One region of the Streptomyces sp. NPDC030820 genome, then DNA from elsewhere that is predicted to be linked to it. Evidence: riboswitches for the same ligand, from Rfam matches in the RefSeq annotation. Region 1 holds a riboswitch; each other region holds the start of a gene.

Region 1 (3,761 bases):
CGCAGGCTCGAGGAGTCCGCGATACAGCAGAAGGAGCGCACGATGCAGAAGTTCGACACCCCCGCCCCGGTCTCGGTCGTCCTCGACATCCCCGCCGGACACATCCGGTTCATCGCCGCCGACCGGGCCGACACCACGGTCGAGGTCCTGCCCGCGGACGCCGCCAAGAGCCGCGACGTGAAGGCGGCGGAGCGGATCGAGGTCGCATACGGCGACGGCGTCCTGCGGATCGAGGCCCCGGAGGCGAAGAACCGGATCCTCGGCAACTCCGGATCCATCGAGCTGACCGTCCAACTGCCCGCCGGCTCCCGCGTCGAGGGCAAGTCTGCCCTCGGCGAGTTCCGGGGCGTCGGACGGCTCGGCGACGTCACCTTCGAGGGCGCGCAGGGCACGGTCAAACTCGACGAGACCGCGAGCGCCCAGCTGACCCTCCAGTCCGGCGACATCTCGGTCGGCCGCCTGGGCGGCCCCGCACGGATCAGCACCCAGAAGGGCGACCTCCGTATCACCGAGGCCGTGTGCGGCACGGTCACGCTGCGCACCGAGCACGGCGGGATCTCGGTCGGCGCCGCCCGCGGAGTCTCCGCGTCGCTGGACGCCGGCACCTCCTACGGCCGGATCCACAACGCGCTCAGGAACACCGACGGCGCCGCCGGTCTGAACATCCACGCGACCACCGCCTACGGCGACATCAGCGCCCACAGCCTGTAAGAGGGGCACTCCTCGGGCGCGGCGATCCCGCGAGCACGCGACGACGGGACGTTCGCGCCGGGGATCCCCGGCGCGGCCCCGGTGGGTGACAAAGCGGACGGGACGGGAGTTTCGGTGTCGCGCGAGAAGGGGATGGCAAACATTCAACTCTGTGATCTTCACGTGATCTGCGCGGCATGAACTTGTGACAAGTGATCGTCTGCCGATACGTTCACCCATCAGCGTGGCAGGAGGCACCACTTCGCCGCGCCGGTCCTGCTGTCGCACGAAAGGCTTCCGCATGCTCTCCGGGAACGGTCGTCACCGTCGCCCCCGTCAGGCTCCGGCCCTCCTCGTCGCGGCCGGCGTGACCGGCTCCGCCATCGCCATCCCGCTGCTCGGCGCCGCCAGTGCGAGCGCGGCCGACGGCACCACGTGGGACAAGGTCGCCGAGTGCGAGAGCGGCGGTTCCTGGAGCGCGGACACCGGAAACGGCTACTACGGCGGTCTGCAGATCTCCCAGGACGACTGGGACAAGTACGGCGGCACGCAGTACGCCGAGAGTGCCGACCAGGCCAGCCGCTCCCAACAGATAGCCGTCGCCGAGCAGATCCTCGCCGACCAGGGCACCAAGCCGTGGGCCATGTGCGCGCTGACCGCCGGGCTGACCTCCCACTCCGGTTCGGTCGACGTCGACCCCGGCGTCGGCGGCTCCGGCAACGGCGGTTCGAGTGACGCGTCCGGCTCGGCCGGCGGCTCCGCCTCGTCCGGTCTGCCGGATTCGTCCTCCCCGGACTCCGGTTCGGGCTCCGGCTCCGATTCCGCCTCGAACTCCTCCGGCTCGGACTCCACCGGTTCCCCCTCGAACGGGAGCGCCACGCCGACCCCGAGCGAGCACACCACCGGGACCCCGGACGGCACCGGCGACTCCGCCGGGACCAGCACCCCCCAATCCGACAAGACCGACAAGTCCGGCTCGCGCGACGGCGGAACGTCACAGGGGGGCGACAGCTCTCCCACGGCCACCTCGGGCGCCGACAACCCAGACAAATACCAGCAGAGCGCCGGTTCCTGGAGCCTGGTCGACACCGGTGCGCTCAGCAGTGGCGGACGTCACCGCGGTGAGAGTGCGGACGAAAGCGTGACAAACGGTCAGAACGCCACATCTGCCGGACGTCACGCCAGCCGTGAAACGGGCACCTACACCGTCCGTGAGGGCGACTCCCTCGTCTCCATCGCCGACTCCCTTGACGTCGATGGCGGGTGGCAGGCGCTCTACGACAGCAACAAGAAGGTCATCGGCGCCGACCCGAACCACATCACCGCCGGTCAGACCCTGAAAGTCGGGGACGAATAGGGCGGCGAACGGCGGCAGTTGACGCCACGTTTCGCGACTGATGTCCGTTTTGGCGAAAGTGTGGGATGAGTCTCAGAAGCCCTGATCGTCTTTGAAATTCCGCCGATCGCGTGTCTACGGTCAGGACCGCTCGTCACCACGAGCCCCGGCCGTCGCAACGCCGAATCCTGCCAGCGACTGCCCGGGAACAGTCGTCGCGTCAAGCGCCGTAGGCAGGAGCGGGGGACCCAAGGTAAGCGCCGGGCCCAGCGGTTGACGCTGGACCGGCTTGGGGTGAAGCCGCGCCTCGGATGAACGAGTGCGCGGCCGGGCAACTCAACCGGCCCGAACCCGACAGCTCACCTCGCAGGCGTCGGTGAGGGGATCGATCCATGCTGTTCTCCGGCAAGGGCAAGCACCGTCGTCCGTCCAAGGCCATCCGCGCCATCACGCTCGCCGGCGTCACCGGCGCCGCCGTCGCCGCCCCGCTGATGGCGGCCGGCAACGCCTCCGCCGCCACCGCCTCCCAGTGGGACGCCGTCGCCCGGTGCGAGTCGGGCGGCAACTGGTCCATCAACACCGGCAACGGCTTCTACGGTGGTCTGCAGTTCACCAACTCCACCTGGGCCGCGTACGGCGGCACCGCCTACGCCGCGCGTGCCGACCTCGCCACCAAGGCGCAGCAGATCGCCATCGCCGAGAAGGTCCTCGCGGGCCAGGGCAAGGGCGCCTGGCCGGTCTGCGGCACGGGCCTGACCAGCGCCGCCTACAACGGCTCCGCCCCGACGACCACCAAGTCCAGCAGCACCGCCACCCGCTCCACCGGCCAGCAGGCCGCCACCCGCTCCACCACGCGGACGGCCCCGAAGGCGAGCAAGACCGTCACCACGCCGACCGGCAAGAAGGTCAAGAAGGGCGACGGCGAGTACAAGGTCGTCAAGGGTGACACCCTCAGCGCCATCGCCGAGAAGCACGGTGTGAAGGGCGGCTGGCAGAAGCTCTTCCAGCTGAACAAGGACATCGTCCAGGACGCGAACCTCATCTACCCGGGCCAGCAGCTGCACCTGAAGTGACACCTGGCTCCGCACGGGCCCACAGCGCCCTCACATTCCGGCCCGCACTGAAGGCCTCGTGAGGGCCACCCCCGTCCCCACGGGCTCCCCGCCCCGGCGCGTGTTCCCCCGTACGCGCCGGGGCGGGGTCTTTCGTTGGCGGGGTCTTTCGTTTCCGCGCGCTGTTCGCCCACTCTTCAGCCGGGCCTCACCGGCAGGCCCCTTTGTTCCGAGGGTGAACAATGGGTACCGTCTGCGTGTCCCTCCTGTCCACGGGACGGTCGGTCGGTGGCCGACGCCCCGGGGACGGTTAGGCTCTAGTCGCAAGGCACAGCCGTAAGGCAGAACGCCCTGCACTTCCAGCGTCACATCCCAGAAGGAGATGCTCGTGCCGTCCATCGACGTCGTCGTAGCCCGGGAAATCCTGGACTCCCGAGGCAACCCCACGGTCGAGGTCGAGGTCGGCCTCGACGACGGCAGCACGGGTCGTGCCGCCGTCCCGTCCGGCGCCTCCACCGGCGCCTTCGAGGCCATCGAGCTCCGCGACGGCGACCCCAACCGCTACCAGGGCAAGGGCGTCGAGAAGGCCGTCCTCGCCGTGATCGAGCAGATCGGCCCGGAGCTGGTCGGCTACGACGCCACCGAGCAGCGCCTGATCGACCAGGCCATGTTCGACCTGGACG
Region 2 (3,761 bases), on a different contig from region 1:
GTAGTCCACCGGGCTCGGCGGCGCCTCCACCGCGTACATCCAGGCGATCTTGTGCCGCAGCTGGCTGAGCATCGCGGTCAGCGAGGGGCTGCCACAGGCCTGGGCGAGCGTCTCGTGGAACCAGCCGCCCAGCGAGCGCAGATCGTCGCTGTTGCCCCTGCGAGCCCGCTCCTGGCCCAGCCTGACCAGGCCGCGCAGCACCTTCAGATGAGCCTCGGTGCGCCGCTGGGCGGCCCTGGCGGCACCGAGCGGCTCCAGCAGCAGGCGCATCTCCAGCAGATCGGCGGCCTCCTGCTCGGTCGGCTCGGCCACGCACGCGCCCGCGTGCCGGCGGGTCACCACGAAGCCCTCGGCCTCCAGGGTCCGCAGGGCCTCGCGGACGGGGACGCGCGAGACGCCGTAGCGGCGGGCCAGGACTTCCTCGGTCAGCCGGCCGCCGCGCTCGTAGACACCCGCGACGATGTCGTCCCGGATGGCCGTGCACACCGAGTGCGCCGGAATACGCATGACCGACCTCCGCCTTAATCCCCGTGAAACGTCGACGATGGACGCGTGTTCCGTGACTCTATTCCAATGAGCCGGAATTTCCGACGGCGGGCCGGAATCCATGGATATTTTTTGGTCAGCGGATCGGGTGGCGCCCGTGAAAAAACGACGAAAGCCCCGGCTCGGTGAGCCGGGGCTTCGCAGGTCGCGCGAAGGGGCGTCAGACGGTCACGCCGTGCTTGCGGAGGTAGGCGACGGGGTCGACGTCCGAGCCGTAGTCGGGGGTCGTACGGGCCTCGAAGTGCAGGTGCGGGCCGGTGGTGTTGCCGGTCGCGCCGGACAGGCCGATCTGCTGGCCCGGGGTGACCTGCTGGCCCACCGAGACGCCGATGGACGACAGGTGGCCGTACTGGGTGTACATGCCGTCGGCCATCTTGATCACGATCTGGTTGCCGTACGCGCCGCCCCAGCCGGTGGAGACGACGGTGCCGGAGCCGACCGCGTGGACCGGGGTGCCGCTCGCCGCGTGGAAGTCGATGCCGGTGTGCGAGCCGGAGGACCACAGGGAGCTGCTCGCCTTGTAGCCGGTGGAGACGTAGGAGTTCGCGATCGGGGCGACGAAGGTGTTCAGCAGGCGCTTGCGCTCGGCCTCCCGGGCGGCGCGGGCCCTGGCCTCGCGCTCCTCCTTCGCCTTCTTCGCCGCGGCCTCCTCGGCCGCCTTCTGCTCGGCGGCCTGCTTCTGCGCGGCGGCCTGCGCGGCGATGTGCTCGGCCACGTCGTCGCTCAGGGTGAGGACCGGTGTGAGGCCGGTCTGCCCCACGGTGTTCTCGGCGGCGAGCGCCGGGGAGGCGGCGAGGGTGCCGATGGCACCGGTGGTGGTGAGGGCCGCGATGCCCGCCGCCTGAGCGGTGGTGCGCTTGACCCGGCCGGGCTTGCGGTGCTTCCCGGTGGCGCACATGAACGCCATGGAGTGGCTGGTCCTTTCCTTCCCTCTCGCCTACCGGGTTAGCTGACGGGTTCGGAGCAGGAAGGTCTCCTACGGGCCCCCTCGCGCTCGCGCGGGCGCCCGATTCACCCCAGGGACTGCGTGGGTCCCCGGCTCCCCTGGCTCGCGCCGTACGGGGACTCGGCGATTGCTGTCCGGTGCCGCGGGTGCGGCGCACTGCCTACGACGAACAGCCCGGGTGACGCTACGTAAGCCGGCTTTCGAACCCCAAACGGATCCGGGCTTTTGTAGCGCATCCCACAGGGCAGACAGGCAACCTCCACCTCAAATCGGGCATCCCGTAAGGGAGCGAAAACGGCAGGGGCCCTGACGGTCCGTAGACCGACAGGGCCCCACGCGCGCGTGCGGTTACTCGGCCGCCACGACTGTCACTTCACCGATGCCGAGCGCCTCCACCGGTGCCTTGATCTGCGAGGCGTCACCGACGAGGACGGTCACCAGACGGTCCACCGGGAAGGCGTTCACGACGGCCGCCGTGGCCTCCACCGTGCCCGTCGCCGCGAGCTGCTGATAGAGCGTCGCCTGGAAGTCGTCGGGCAGGTGCTGCTCGACCTGGTCGGCCAGCGTGCTCGCGACGGCCGCCGCGGTCTCGTACTTCAGCGGCGCCACCCCGACGAGGTTCTGCACGGCCACGTCCCGCTCGGCGTCGGTCAGGCCGTCCGCCGCGAGGGTGCCCAGCACCTTCCACAGGTCCTCCAGCGCGGGGCCGGTGTTGGGGGTGTCCACGGAGCCGCTGATGGCGAGCATCGAGGCGCCCGTGCCGTCCGGCGCGGACCGGAGGACCTGGCCGAAGGAGCGCACACCGTAGGTGTAGCCCTTCTCCTCGCGCAGGACGCGGTCCAGGCGGGAGGTGAGGGTGCCGCCGAGGCAGTAGGTGCCGAGCACCTGGGCGGGCCACACCCGGTCGTGCCGGTCGGGGCCGACGCGGCCGATGAGCAGCTGCGTCTGCACGGCGCCGGGCCGGTCCACGATGACCACGCGCCCGGTGTCGTCGGCGGTCACCGGCGGCACGGGCCGCGGCTCGCCCGGGGTGCCGGTCCAGGCGCCCAGGGTGTCGGCGAGCAGCGCGTCCAGGTCGACTCCGGTGAGGTCGCCGACCACCACCGCGGTGGCCGTGGCGGGGCGTACGTGCCGGCCGTAGAAGGCGCGTACGGCGGCGGCGTCGATCTTCTCGACGGTCTCCTCGGTGCCCTGGCGCGGGCGCGACATGCGCGAGACCGCCGGGAACAGCTCCTTGGAGAGCTCCTTGGCGGCCCGGCGGGAGGGGTTGGCCAGCTCGTGCGGGATCTCGTCCAGGCGGTTGCGGACCAGCCGCTCCACCTCGCTGTCGGCGAAGGCGGGCGCGCGCAGCGCGTCGGCGAGCAGGCCGAGGCCCTTGGCCAGGCGCGAGGCCGGGACCTCCAGGCTGAGCCGGACGCCGGGGTGGTCGGCGTGCGAGTCCAGCGTGGCGCCCGCGCGCTCCAGCTCGGCGGCGAACTCCTCGGCGGAGTGCTTGTCGGTGCCCTCGGAGAAGGCCCGCGCCATGATCGTGGCGACGCCGTCCAGGCCGGCGGGCTCGGCGTCCAGGGGCGCGTCCAGCAGCACCTCGACGGCGACGACCTGCTGGCCGGGGCGGTGGCAGCGCAGCACGGTCAGGCCGTTGTCGAGCGCGGTGCGCTCGGGGGCCGGGAAGGCCCAGGGCTTGGCCTCGCCGGCCTGCGGCTGGGGGTGGAAGTCCATGGTGGCGAGCTCGGTCACTTGGCCGTCTCCTCGTTCTCGTTACCGGCCTCTACGGTGGCTTCCTGCTCCGGGTCCTCGGGAACGTCGGCGTCCGGGGCCTTCTCCGGGGACTTCGGTTCATAGACCAGGACCGCGCGGTTGTCGGGGCGCAGACGGGCCTGGGCGACCTCCTGGACCTCCTGCGCGGTCACCTCCAGGACGCGCTTGACGGCGGTGAGGGCGAGCTGCGGGTCGCCGAACAGGACGGCGTACCGGCACAGTTCGTCGGCGCGGCCGGCGACCGTGCCCAGCCGGTCCAGCCACTCGCGCTCCAGCTGGGCCTGGGCGCGCTCCATCTCCTCGGGCGTGGGGCCCTCCTCGGCGAACCGGGCCAGCTCCTCGTCGATGGCGGTCTCGATGACCGGCACCTCGACGTCACCGGAGGCCTTCACGTCCAGCCAGCCCATGGAGGGCGCGCCGGCGAGCCGCAGCAGGCCGAAGCCGGCCGCGACGGCCGTACGGTCGCGGCGGACCAGCCGGTTGTACAGGCGGGAGGACTCGCCGCCGCCGA
Region 3 (3,761 bases), on a different contig from region 1:
CCTGCGGGCCTGCTCCAGCGCGGGGTGGGCGCGCAGCGCGGCCAGTGCCTCGGCGTGCCGGGCGTCGTCGCTGAGGTCGGAGTCCAGCAGCTCGCACAGCGCGATGTCCTCGGCCAGGCCGAGGCGGGCGGCCCGCTCGCGCAGCCGGAGCACGGGCAGGGTCGGGATGCCCTCGCGCAGGTCGGTGCCCGGGGTCTTGCCGGACTCGTGCGAGTCGGAGGCGATGTCCAGGACGTCGTCGGCGAGCTGGAAGGCGACCCCGAGCCGCTCGCCGTACTGGGTGAGCACGTCGACGACCGTCTCGTCGGCACCGGACATCATCGCGCCGAACCGGCACGAGACCGCCACCAGCGAGCCTGTCTTTCCGCCGAGCACGTCCAGGTAGTGCTCGACCGGGTCGCGGCCGTCGGAGGGACCGGCGGTCTCCAGGATCTGGCCCGTGACCAGCCGCTCGAAGGCGAGGGCCTGCACCCGGACCGCCTCGGGGCCGAGGTCGGCGAGGATCTGGGAGGCGCGGGCGAAGAGGAAGTCGCCGGTGAGGACCGCGACGGAGTTGCCCCAGCGGGTGTTGGCGCTGTCCACGCCGCGCCGCACGGCCGCCTCGTCCATGACGTCGTCGTGGTACAGCGTGGCCAGGTGGGTCAGCTCCACGACCACGGCCGAGGGCACGATGCCCGGCGCGTAAGGGTCGCCGAACTGGGCCGCGAGCATCACGAGCAGCGGCCGGAACCGCTTCCCGCCGGCTCGCACGAGGTGCTGCGCGGCCTCCGTGATGAACGGGACCTCGCTCTTGGTGGCCTCGAGCAAGCCTTCCTCGACAGCCGCCAATCCGGCCTGGACATCGGCTTCCAGAGCCTGGTCCCGCACGCTCAGCCCGAACGGCCCGACGACGGTCACGAGGGGTCTCCTGTCTGCTGGTGTCTGCTGGCGATTACACGGTTTGTCGATAGGTCGCTGCCATCACTCAAGTCAGCGTATCCGGTCCCTGTTCGATCACCGATAGCGCCCACCCGTCCAGCCTGGGCGGTATCGGATCACGACCGGTATGTTTTTGATCAAGTAATAAGAGCGGACATTCATCGACTTAACAGGAACCTGCACGCTTTGTCGCGAGACGAGGGGCGAGCGGAGTAATGCCTACACCCCAGACAACGACAGGCACCACACCAGGGGTTCCGCCGCGGGTTCCGTCATGGGCTTCGCCACGGGCCTCCGTCGATCCACCCGAATCCATCATGTCCGATTTGAAATACTTTGTTATTTCGTGAAATGGGTCACGGGCAGCCTCCGGCATCGAGGGTCCGCCGGAACCCCTTCTCCCCCGTTCCGTCCGCGAGTTGAGGGTTGGCAACCGCAAAGGATCAAGTACCCCATACGGCACAGACCAAGGTCAAATAGTGCATTGTGTGCATCAGGTACTTGTTTCGGACATGTGCTCTCGCATACGTTCCGGGCCGTCGGGCGGACGCCGAATCCTGCCGCCGCCCGTGTGACCCATCGACGAACTCATTCGTACGGCAGGAGCGGGGGACCCAGGTAAGTCGCCTGACCGGTCGGCACACGCCGCACCGGGACGGCTAGGGGTGAAGCCGTGCCTTCTCGCGAAGGCGCGGCCGGGCACCTCCCCGCCCGAACCCGACAGCTCACCTCGCAGGCGACGGAGAGGACTTCCCCATGCCTTCTGCCGCTCGACACCACCAGCCCCGCACCAACCGCCTCGCTCGCACCCTCGCCGTCGCCGGCACCGGTGCCACCGTCCTCGCCCTGCCGCTCATCGGCGCCACCAGCGCCTCCGCGGCCACCGGCACGACGACCACCAAAACGGCCTCCACCACCGTCGCCGGGTACCCGAACAACCTCGACGGCTGGATCCGCGAGTCCCTCGCGATCATGGCCCAGAAGGGCATCCCGGGCACCTACAACGGCATCTACCGCAACGTCATGCGGGAGTCGTCCGGCAACCCGTACGCCATCAACCTCTGGGACTCCAACGCCGCCAAGGGCATCCCGTCCAAGGGTCTCCTCCAGGTGATCGACCCGACCTTCAACGCGTACCACGTGGCCGGCACCGCCTTCAATCCGTACGACCCGGTCGCCAACATCACCGCGGCCTGCAACTACGCCGCCGCCCGGTACGGGTCCATCGACAACGTGTCCAGCGCGTACTGACCGGTCCCGCCGACCGGCACGGCATCGGCCGCCCGGTGCGCCCACACCTGACGGAGGGGCACACCGGGCGGCCGTCGCTCCTTCCGGAGAAGGTCGTGCACCGGGGACGGCCGCGTACTGATGTGCCGGTCAGTCGGTCGGGAACAGTCTTTCGAGGACGACGGCGATGCCGTCGTCCTCGTTCGACAGGGTGATCTCATCGGCCACCGCCTTCAGTTCGCAATGTGCGTTGGCCATGGCGACCCCGCGTCCCGCCCAGTCGAACATCGGGATGTCGTTGGGCATGTCGCCGAACGCCAGTGCCTCCTCCGCCGCGACCCCGAGCCGCTCGGCAGCCAGCGCGAGACCGGTCGCCTTGGTCACCCCGGACGGCTGAAGCTCCACGGTCCCCGGCCCCGACATGGTGACCGTGGCCAGTGAGCCCACCACCGCGCGCGCCGTGGCCGCCAACTCGTCGTCGGACAGGGTGGCGTGGCGCAGCAGCACCTTGCTGATCGGCGCGCACCACAGGTCGTCGCGCCGGCCGACCTGCACCGCGGGCAGGGTCGGGTGCGGCATCCGGTACCCGGGCTCGATGAGCGTGAGCCCGTCGACCCCGTCCTGGTCGACGGCCGCGTACACCTGCCCCACCTCGGCCTCGATCTTGCCGAGCGCGGTCTCGGCCAGCTCCCGGTCCAGCCGGACCGACCACAGCAGGCGGCCGGTCCCGGCGTCGTACACCTGTGCGCCCTGTCCGCACACCGCGAGTCCCGTGCAGCCGAGGTGCGCCAGCAGCGGCCGTACCCGCGGGGCCGGGCGGCCCGTCACCACCAGGTGCCGGGCCCCGGCCCGCGTCCCCCTCGCGAGCGCGGCGAGCGACCGGTCGGAGACGGTGTCGTCGCCGCGCAGCAGCGTTCCGTCCAGGTCGGTGGCGATCAGTGAATACGTGGGGGAGGCTGCCATGATCAGAGAATACGGATACCGGGCCCCACCGACTCACCTTGTCGTCCTGCGCACTTACGTACTGGTCCACCCCAAGTAGTGCTCCCCCACTCCTCGTTGATAAGGGCGCGCAGGACCGCAGGAGGCCTCAGCGATGAGCCGCCGCCAGGTGTTTCGTCAGGCGCGGTGAGGCGAACTCCGTGCCGCAGACGAAGCGCATCACCGGTCCGTACGACGACGCCGCCGGCAGGCCGGTGAAGTACAGGCCGGGAACGGACGAGACGAAGCCGGGTCCGAGCTTCGGCGTGCCGCGGCTGACCGCGAGCCGGGTGCGCAGTTCGTGGCCGAGGAAGTCCATCGCCGCGATGTCGACGCGGTAGCCGGTGGCGGCGATGACATGGTCGGCGGTGAGCCGCTCGGTGTGCCCACCGTGGGTGCGGACGGTGAGGACGGGGCTGCCGTCCGGTGCCTCGGCGTTCACGACCCGCTCCACGTCCTGCACCTGCACCGCGCGCTCGAAGCGCTCGCGCAGCCACCAGGCGCCGAGCGGTCCGAGGACCCGGCGGACCAGGAAGTGGCGGGTGGCCTCGGGCAGATAGCGGTAGGGGTGCGGGTAGTAGCTGAACGCCCAGAGCGACCAGGCGCGGCCGAACGGAGACTCGGGGCGCAGC
Region 4 (3,761 bases), on a different contig from region 1:
CGCGGAAGGCGTAGATCGACTGGTCCGCGTCACCCACGACGCACAGTTCGGCGGGCGGGAGGTCGTGCTCGCTCGGCGGGGTGTCCTCGTCGTGCTCGCCGGTGCCCACGAGTTCGCGCACGAGCGCGTACTGGGCGTGGTTGGTGTCCTGGTACTCGTCGACGAGGACATGCCGGAAGCGGCGGCGGTAGTGCTCGGCGACGTCCGGGAAGGCGCGCAGCAGGTTGACCGTCGTCATGATCAGGTCGTCGAAGTCGAGCGCGTTGGCCTCGCGCAGGCGCGACTGGTAGAGCGCGTATGCCTGGGCGAGGGTCTTCTCGAAGCCGTCGGTGGCCTGGGTTGCGAAGTCCTCCTCGTCGATCAGCTCGTTCTTCAGGTTGCTGATCTTCGCGCTGAACGACTTCGGCGGGAAGCGCTTGGGGTCGAGGTCCAGGTCGCGGCAGACCAGGGCCATCAGGCGCTTGCTGTCGGCGGCGTCGTAGATGGAGAAACTGGAGGTGAAGCCGAGCTTCTTGCTCTCCCGGCGCAGGATGCGCACGCACGCGCTGTGGAAGGTCATCACCCACATCGCGTTCGCGCGCGGGCCGACGAGCTGCTCGACGCGCTCCTTCATCTCCCCCGCGGCCTTGTTGGTGAAGGTGATCGCGAGGATCTGGCCCGGGTGCACATGCCGCTCGGCGAGCAGGTGGGCGATGCGGTGGGTGAGCACGCGGGTCTTGCCGGAGCCGGCGCCGGCGACGATGAGCAGCGGGGAGCCGGCGTGCACAACTGCGGCGCGCTGGTTGTCGTTCAGCCCCTCCAGCAGCGCCGCCGCGTCGAGGACGGGACGCGGGGCGCCGTCGCGGTAGTACCCTCCCCCACTCTCGGCTCCGCTCGAGCGGGGGGACCCCCATCGGTCCGGCGGCACGTCGAACTTCCCGCCGAACAGATCGTCCGGAAGCGGCTCCGGAGCGTGATCGTCCTCGGGCGGCGGCGGGGGCTCCTCCTCGCGCCCGCGAGGGGCCTGGAGGTCCGCCAGGAAGCTGTCGTCAAAGAGGCTGCTCATCGCTCTACGAGTCTAGGGCGCCCCACCGACAACCGGTCGCCGTCCCAGGAACCCGACCGGTCCGGAACGGAGTTGATCTTCACCGTCGAATGGCCCGCACCCTGCTCACACAGGGGAACCGTCCGATGACAGACGAGCGAAACCCACCTCAGGTCACGAAAATGTATCGGACATATCACGCACCAACCTTCACAGGAGTCACACCAGTTGGCTAGCGTGCGTTCGGGCCGTACGACCCCTACCGGCGAGCCTCGCCGGGCCGCGCGGCCCCCGCCGAGTCTGGCGCGTCCCGCGGGGCGCCCGGAGCCGGGGACCCACCGACCTTTGGGGTGAATCGGCCGGCTCCCACCCGGGACGCCGCCGTAGGGCAACCCTTCCGAACCACCGCCCGAACCCGACAGCTAACCCGGTAGGCGGCCCACTGGAAGGAGTCGCCTCCCTTGGCGTCGCACCGCAAGCCGCGCCCCGGCGGGACCATCGGAACCGGCCTTCGCGCTCCCGCCCTCGCCACCGCCGCCCTCACCTCCATGGCTGTGCTCTCGCAGACCGCGGAGGCCGCCCCGAGTACCGATCACGCCAAGCCGAGCCTGGAGGAGGTCGAGAAGAAGGTCGACGATCTCTACCGCCAGGCGGAGTCGGCGACCCAGAAGTACAACGCGGCCAAGGAGCGGACCGGCAAACAGCGCGGCCGCGTCGACGCCCTGCGCGACGACGTCGCCCGGCGCACCGCACGCCTCAACAAGGCCCGCGAGGAGCTGGGCTCCTTCGCCGCGGCCCAGTACCGCACCGGCGCCGCCGCCCCCGACACGGCCACCTTCCTGCTGGCGAACGACCCGCAGGACTACTTCGACCAGACCCAGCTGATGAACCGGCTGACCTCGCGGGAGAAGACCGCGGTCGACGACTACATCGGCGAGCAGGCCGCGACCATGAAGAAGCGGCGCGAGGCCGCGGAGAGCCTGCAGACGCTGACCGACTCACAGCACGACCTGCAGACCGCCAAGGCCACCGTGCAGAAGAAGCTGGCCACGGCGCGCGAGCTGCTGTCGCAGCTGACGGCCCAGGAGAAGGCGCGGCTGGCCGCCATCGAGCGGGCGAAGGAGCAGGAGGCGGCGCGCAAGGCGGCCGAGCTGGCGAAGCAGCAGGCAGCTCAGCAACAGGCCGCCTCGTCGTCGTCCACCTCCGCGGGGTCCGCCTCCGGATCCGGTTCTACGGGCTCCGGCTCGACGGGCTCCGGCTCGACCGGGTCCACCACCACGTCCAGCTCGTACGACACCAAGGCCGAGAAGGCGATCGCCTTCGCCCGCGCGCAGATCGGCAAGCCGTATGTGTGGGGCGCCACCGGTCCGGACTCCTACGACTGCTCGGGCCTCACCCAGGCCGCCTGGAAGGCCGCCGGCGTCACGCTTCCTCGCACCACGTACGACCAGGTCAACGCGGGCACCACGGTCTCGCTCGCCGACGCGCGGCCGGGCGACCTGATCTTCTTCTACGACGACATCAGCCACGTCGGCATCTACATAGGCAACGGCATGATGATCCACGCCCCGAAGCCGGGCGCGTACGTCCGCGAGGAGTCGATCTACTACGGCGGCGAGTCGATCATCCACAGCGTGGTCCGCCCGGGCTGACCGCCCATCCCGGGCACGGCCGCGCCCCGGCCGACTCGCGCTCCACGCGCGCGTGCCATCGCATTGCAGGGCCACGCGCGCGTGCCGCGCGAACGGCACGTCCACGCGGGCGCGTGCCTACGCCCTGGGCTCCACGCGCGCGTGCCGGTGTCTTGGGGGTGCGCGTCGGCGGATGGCCTGTCCATGGGCGCATACCGGCGTCCTCCGCGTCCACGCGCGCGTGGGGCCGTTTGGCTGGTGCGACAGGGCATGAAGGTCGCGCCGTCCGCGTCCACGCGCGCGTGGGGCCGTTCCTCCGTCGATACGCGCCGCGCGCCGACCGTTCCTTTGACCACGCACGCCGGCCGCTCCTCCATCCACGCGGCCAACGCCCTCCAGCCCCCGTCCACGCGGCCACAGCCTTCCGGCATCCACGCGCCCCGGCTTCCCTGCCTCCGCAAGCGCGGTGCCGACCTTTCACGGTCCCGCGCGCGTACCGGCGTTTTTGCTGTCCACGCGCGCGTGCCCTTCCGGGCGAGCACCCCGCGGCTCCCTAGCATCGGGCGCATGCCCGGCATCTCAGGTCGTCTGCGTGCGTTGTGGGCGGGACGGTCCCCCGCGGCCGGGGCCGCCGTGATGGCGACCGGCATCCTGTCGGTGGGGCTGCACATGACCGGCGACGAGACACTCTCCCGGTTGGTGCTGGCGCTGGCGTGCGTCGCCTGGGCCGCGCTGGCCGCCGAGTTCGTGCTGCGGCTGGTCGGCGAGCGGCAGCGCTGGGCGACCGAGGCGGAGAGTCCGGGCGCGCTCACCTCCGTCGCCGCGACCACGGTGCTCGGCACCCGGATCTCGGCGCTGGGCGGGCAGACCCTGGCCGAGGCGCTGCTGGCGCTCGCGGCGGTGCTCTGGCCGGTACTGCTGTTCCTGATCGTACGGCGCTGGCGGCCGCGCATGCCGGGGGCGGTGTTCCTGTGTTGCGTGGCGACGGAGGGGCTCGCCGTACTGGCCGCCACGCTGGCCACGGCCGAGCGCACGGCGTGGCTCGCGCACACCGCGCTGGTGCTGTTCTGGCTGGGTCTGGTGCTCTACGGCCTGGCGCTGGCCCA

What was found. A riboswitch is a leader RNA that binds a small molecule or an ion and turns the genes downstream of it on or off. The one in region 1 is predicted to bind cyclic di-AMP.
Region 2: another riboswitch for cyclic di-AMP. It lies ahead of ACZ418_RS28840 (M23 family metallopeptidase); the one in region 1 lies ahead of ACZ418_RS12455 (transglycosylase family protein).
Region 3: another riboswitch for cyclic di-AMP. It lies ahead of ACZ418_RS04720 (transglycosylase SLT domain-containing protein); the one in region 1 lies ahead of ACZ418_RS12455 (transglycosylase family protein).
Region 4: another riboswitch for cyclic di-AMP. It lies ahead of ACZ418_RS05735 (C40 family peptidase); the one in region 1 lies ahead of ACZ418_RS12455 (transglycosylase family protein).

What each region holds. Positions count from the first base shown of each region.
Region 1 covers NZ_JBVIEB010000004.1:133,506-137,266, reverse strand. The annotation lists gene ACZ418_RS12465 (DUF4097 family beta strand repeat-containing protein) at 43-711, shown strand; gene ACZ418_RS12460 (transglycosylase family protein) at 992-2,047, shown strand; cyclic di-AMP (ydaO/yuaA leader) riboswitch at 2,242-2,414, shown strand; gene ACZ418_RS12455 (transglycosylase family protein) at 2,419-3,099, shown strand; gene eno (phosphopyruvate hydratase) at 3,461-3,761, shown strand, end outside.
Region 2 covers NZ_JBVIEB010000011.1:123,765-127,525, reverse strand. The annotation lists gene ACZ418_RS28845 (GntR family transcriptional regulator) at 1-507, opposite strand, end outside; gene ACZ418_RS28840 (M23 family metallopeptidase) at 707-1,453, opposite strand; cyclic di-AMP (ydaO/yuaA leader) riboswitch at 1,466-1,628, opposite strand; gene ACZ418_RS28835 (M16 family metallopeptidase) at 1,841-3,229, opposite strand; gene ACZ418_RS28830 (M16 family metallopeptidase) at 3,226-3,761, opposite strand, start outside.
Region 3 covers NZ_JBVIEB010000002.1:34,544-38,304, reverse strand. The annotation lists gene ACZ418_RS04725 (polyprenyl synthetase family protein) at 1-897, opposite strand, end outside; cyclic di-AMP (ydaO/yuaA leader) riboswitch at 1,489-1,670, shown strand; gene ACZ418_RS04720 (transglycosylase SLT domain-containing protein) at 1,675-2,169, shown strand; gene ACZ418_RS04715 (HAD family hydrolase) at 2,299-3,111, opposite strand; gene ACZ418_RS04710 (FAD-dependent oxidoreductase) at 3,239-3,761, opposite strand, start outside.
Region 4 covers NZ_JBVIEB010000002.1:246,059-249,819, reverse strand. The annotation lists gene pcrA (DNA helicase PcrA) at 1-1,045, opposite strand, end outside; cyclic di-AMP (ydaO/yuaA leader) riboswitch at 1,351-1,456, shown strand; gene ACZ418_RS05735 (C40 family peptidase) at 1,486-2,676, shown strand; gene ACZ418_RS05730 (tellurite resistance/C4-dicarboxylate transporter family protein) at 3,223-3,761, shown strand, end outside.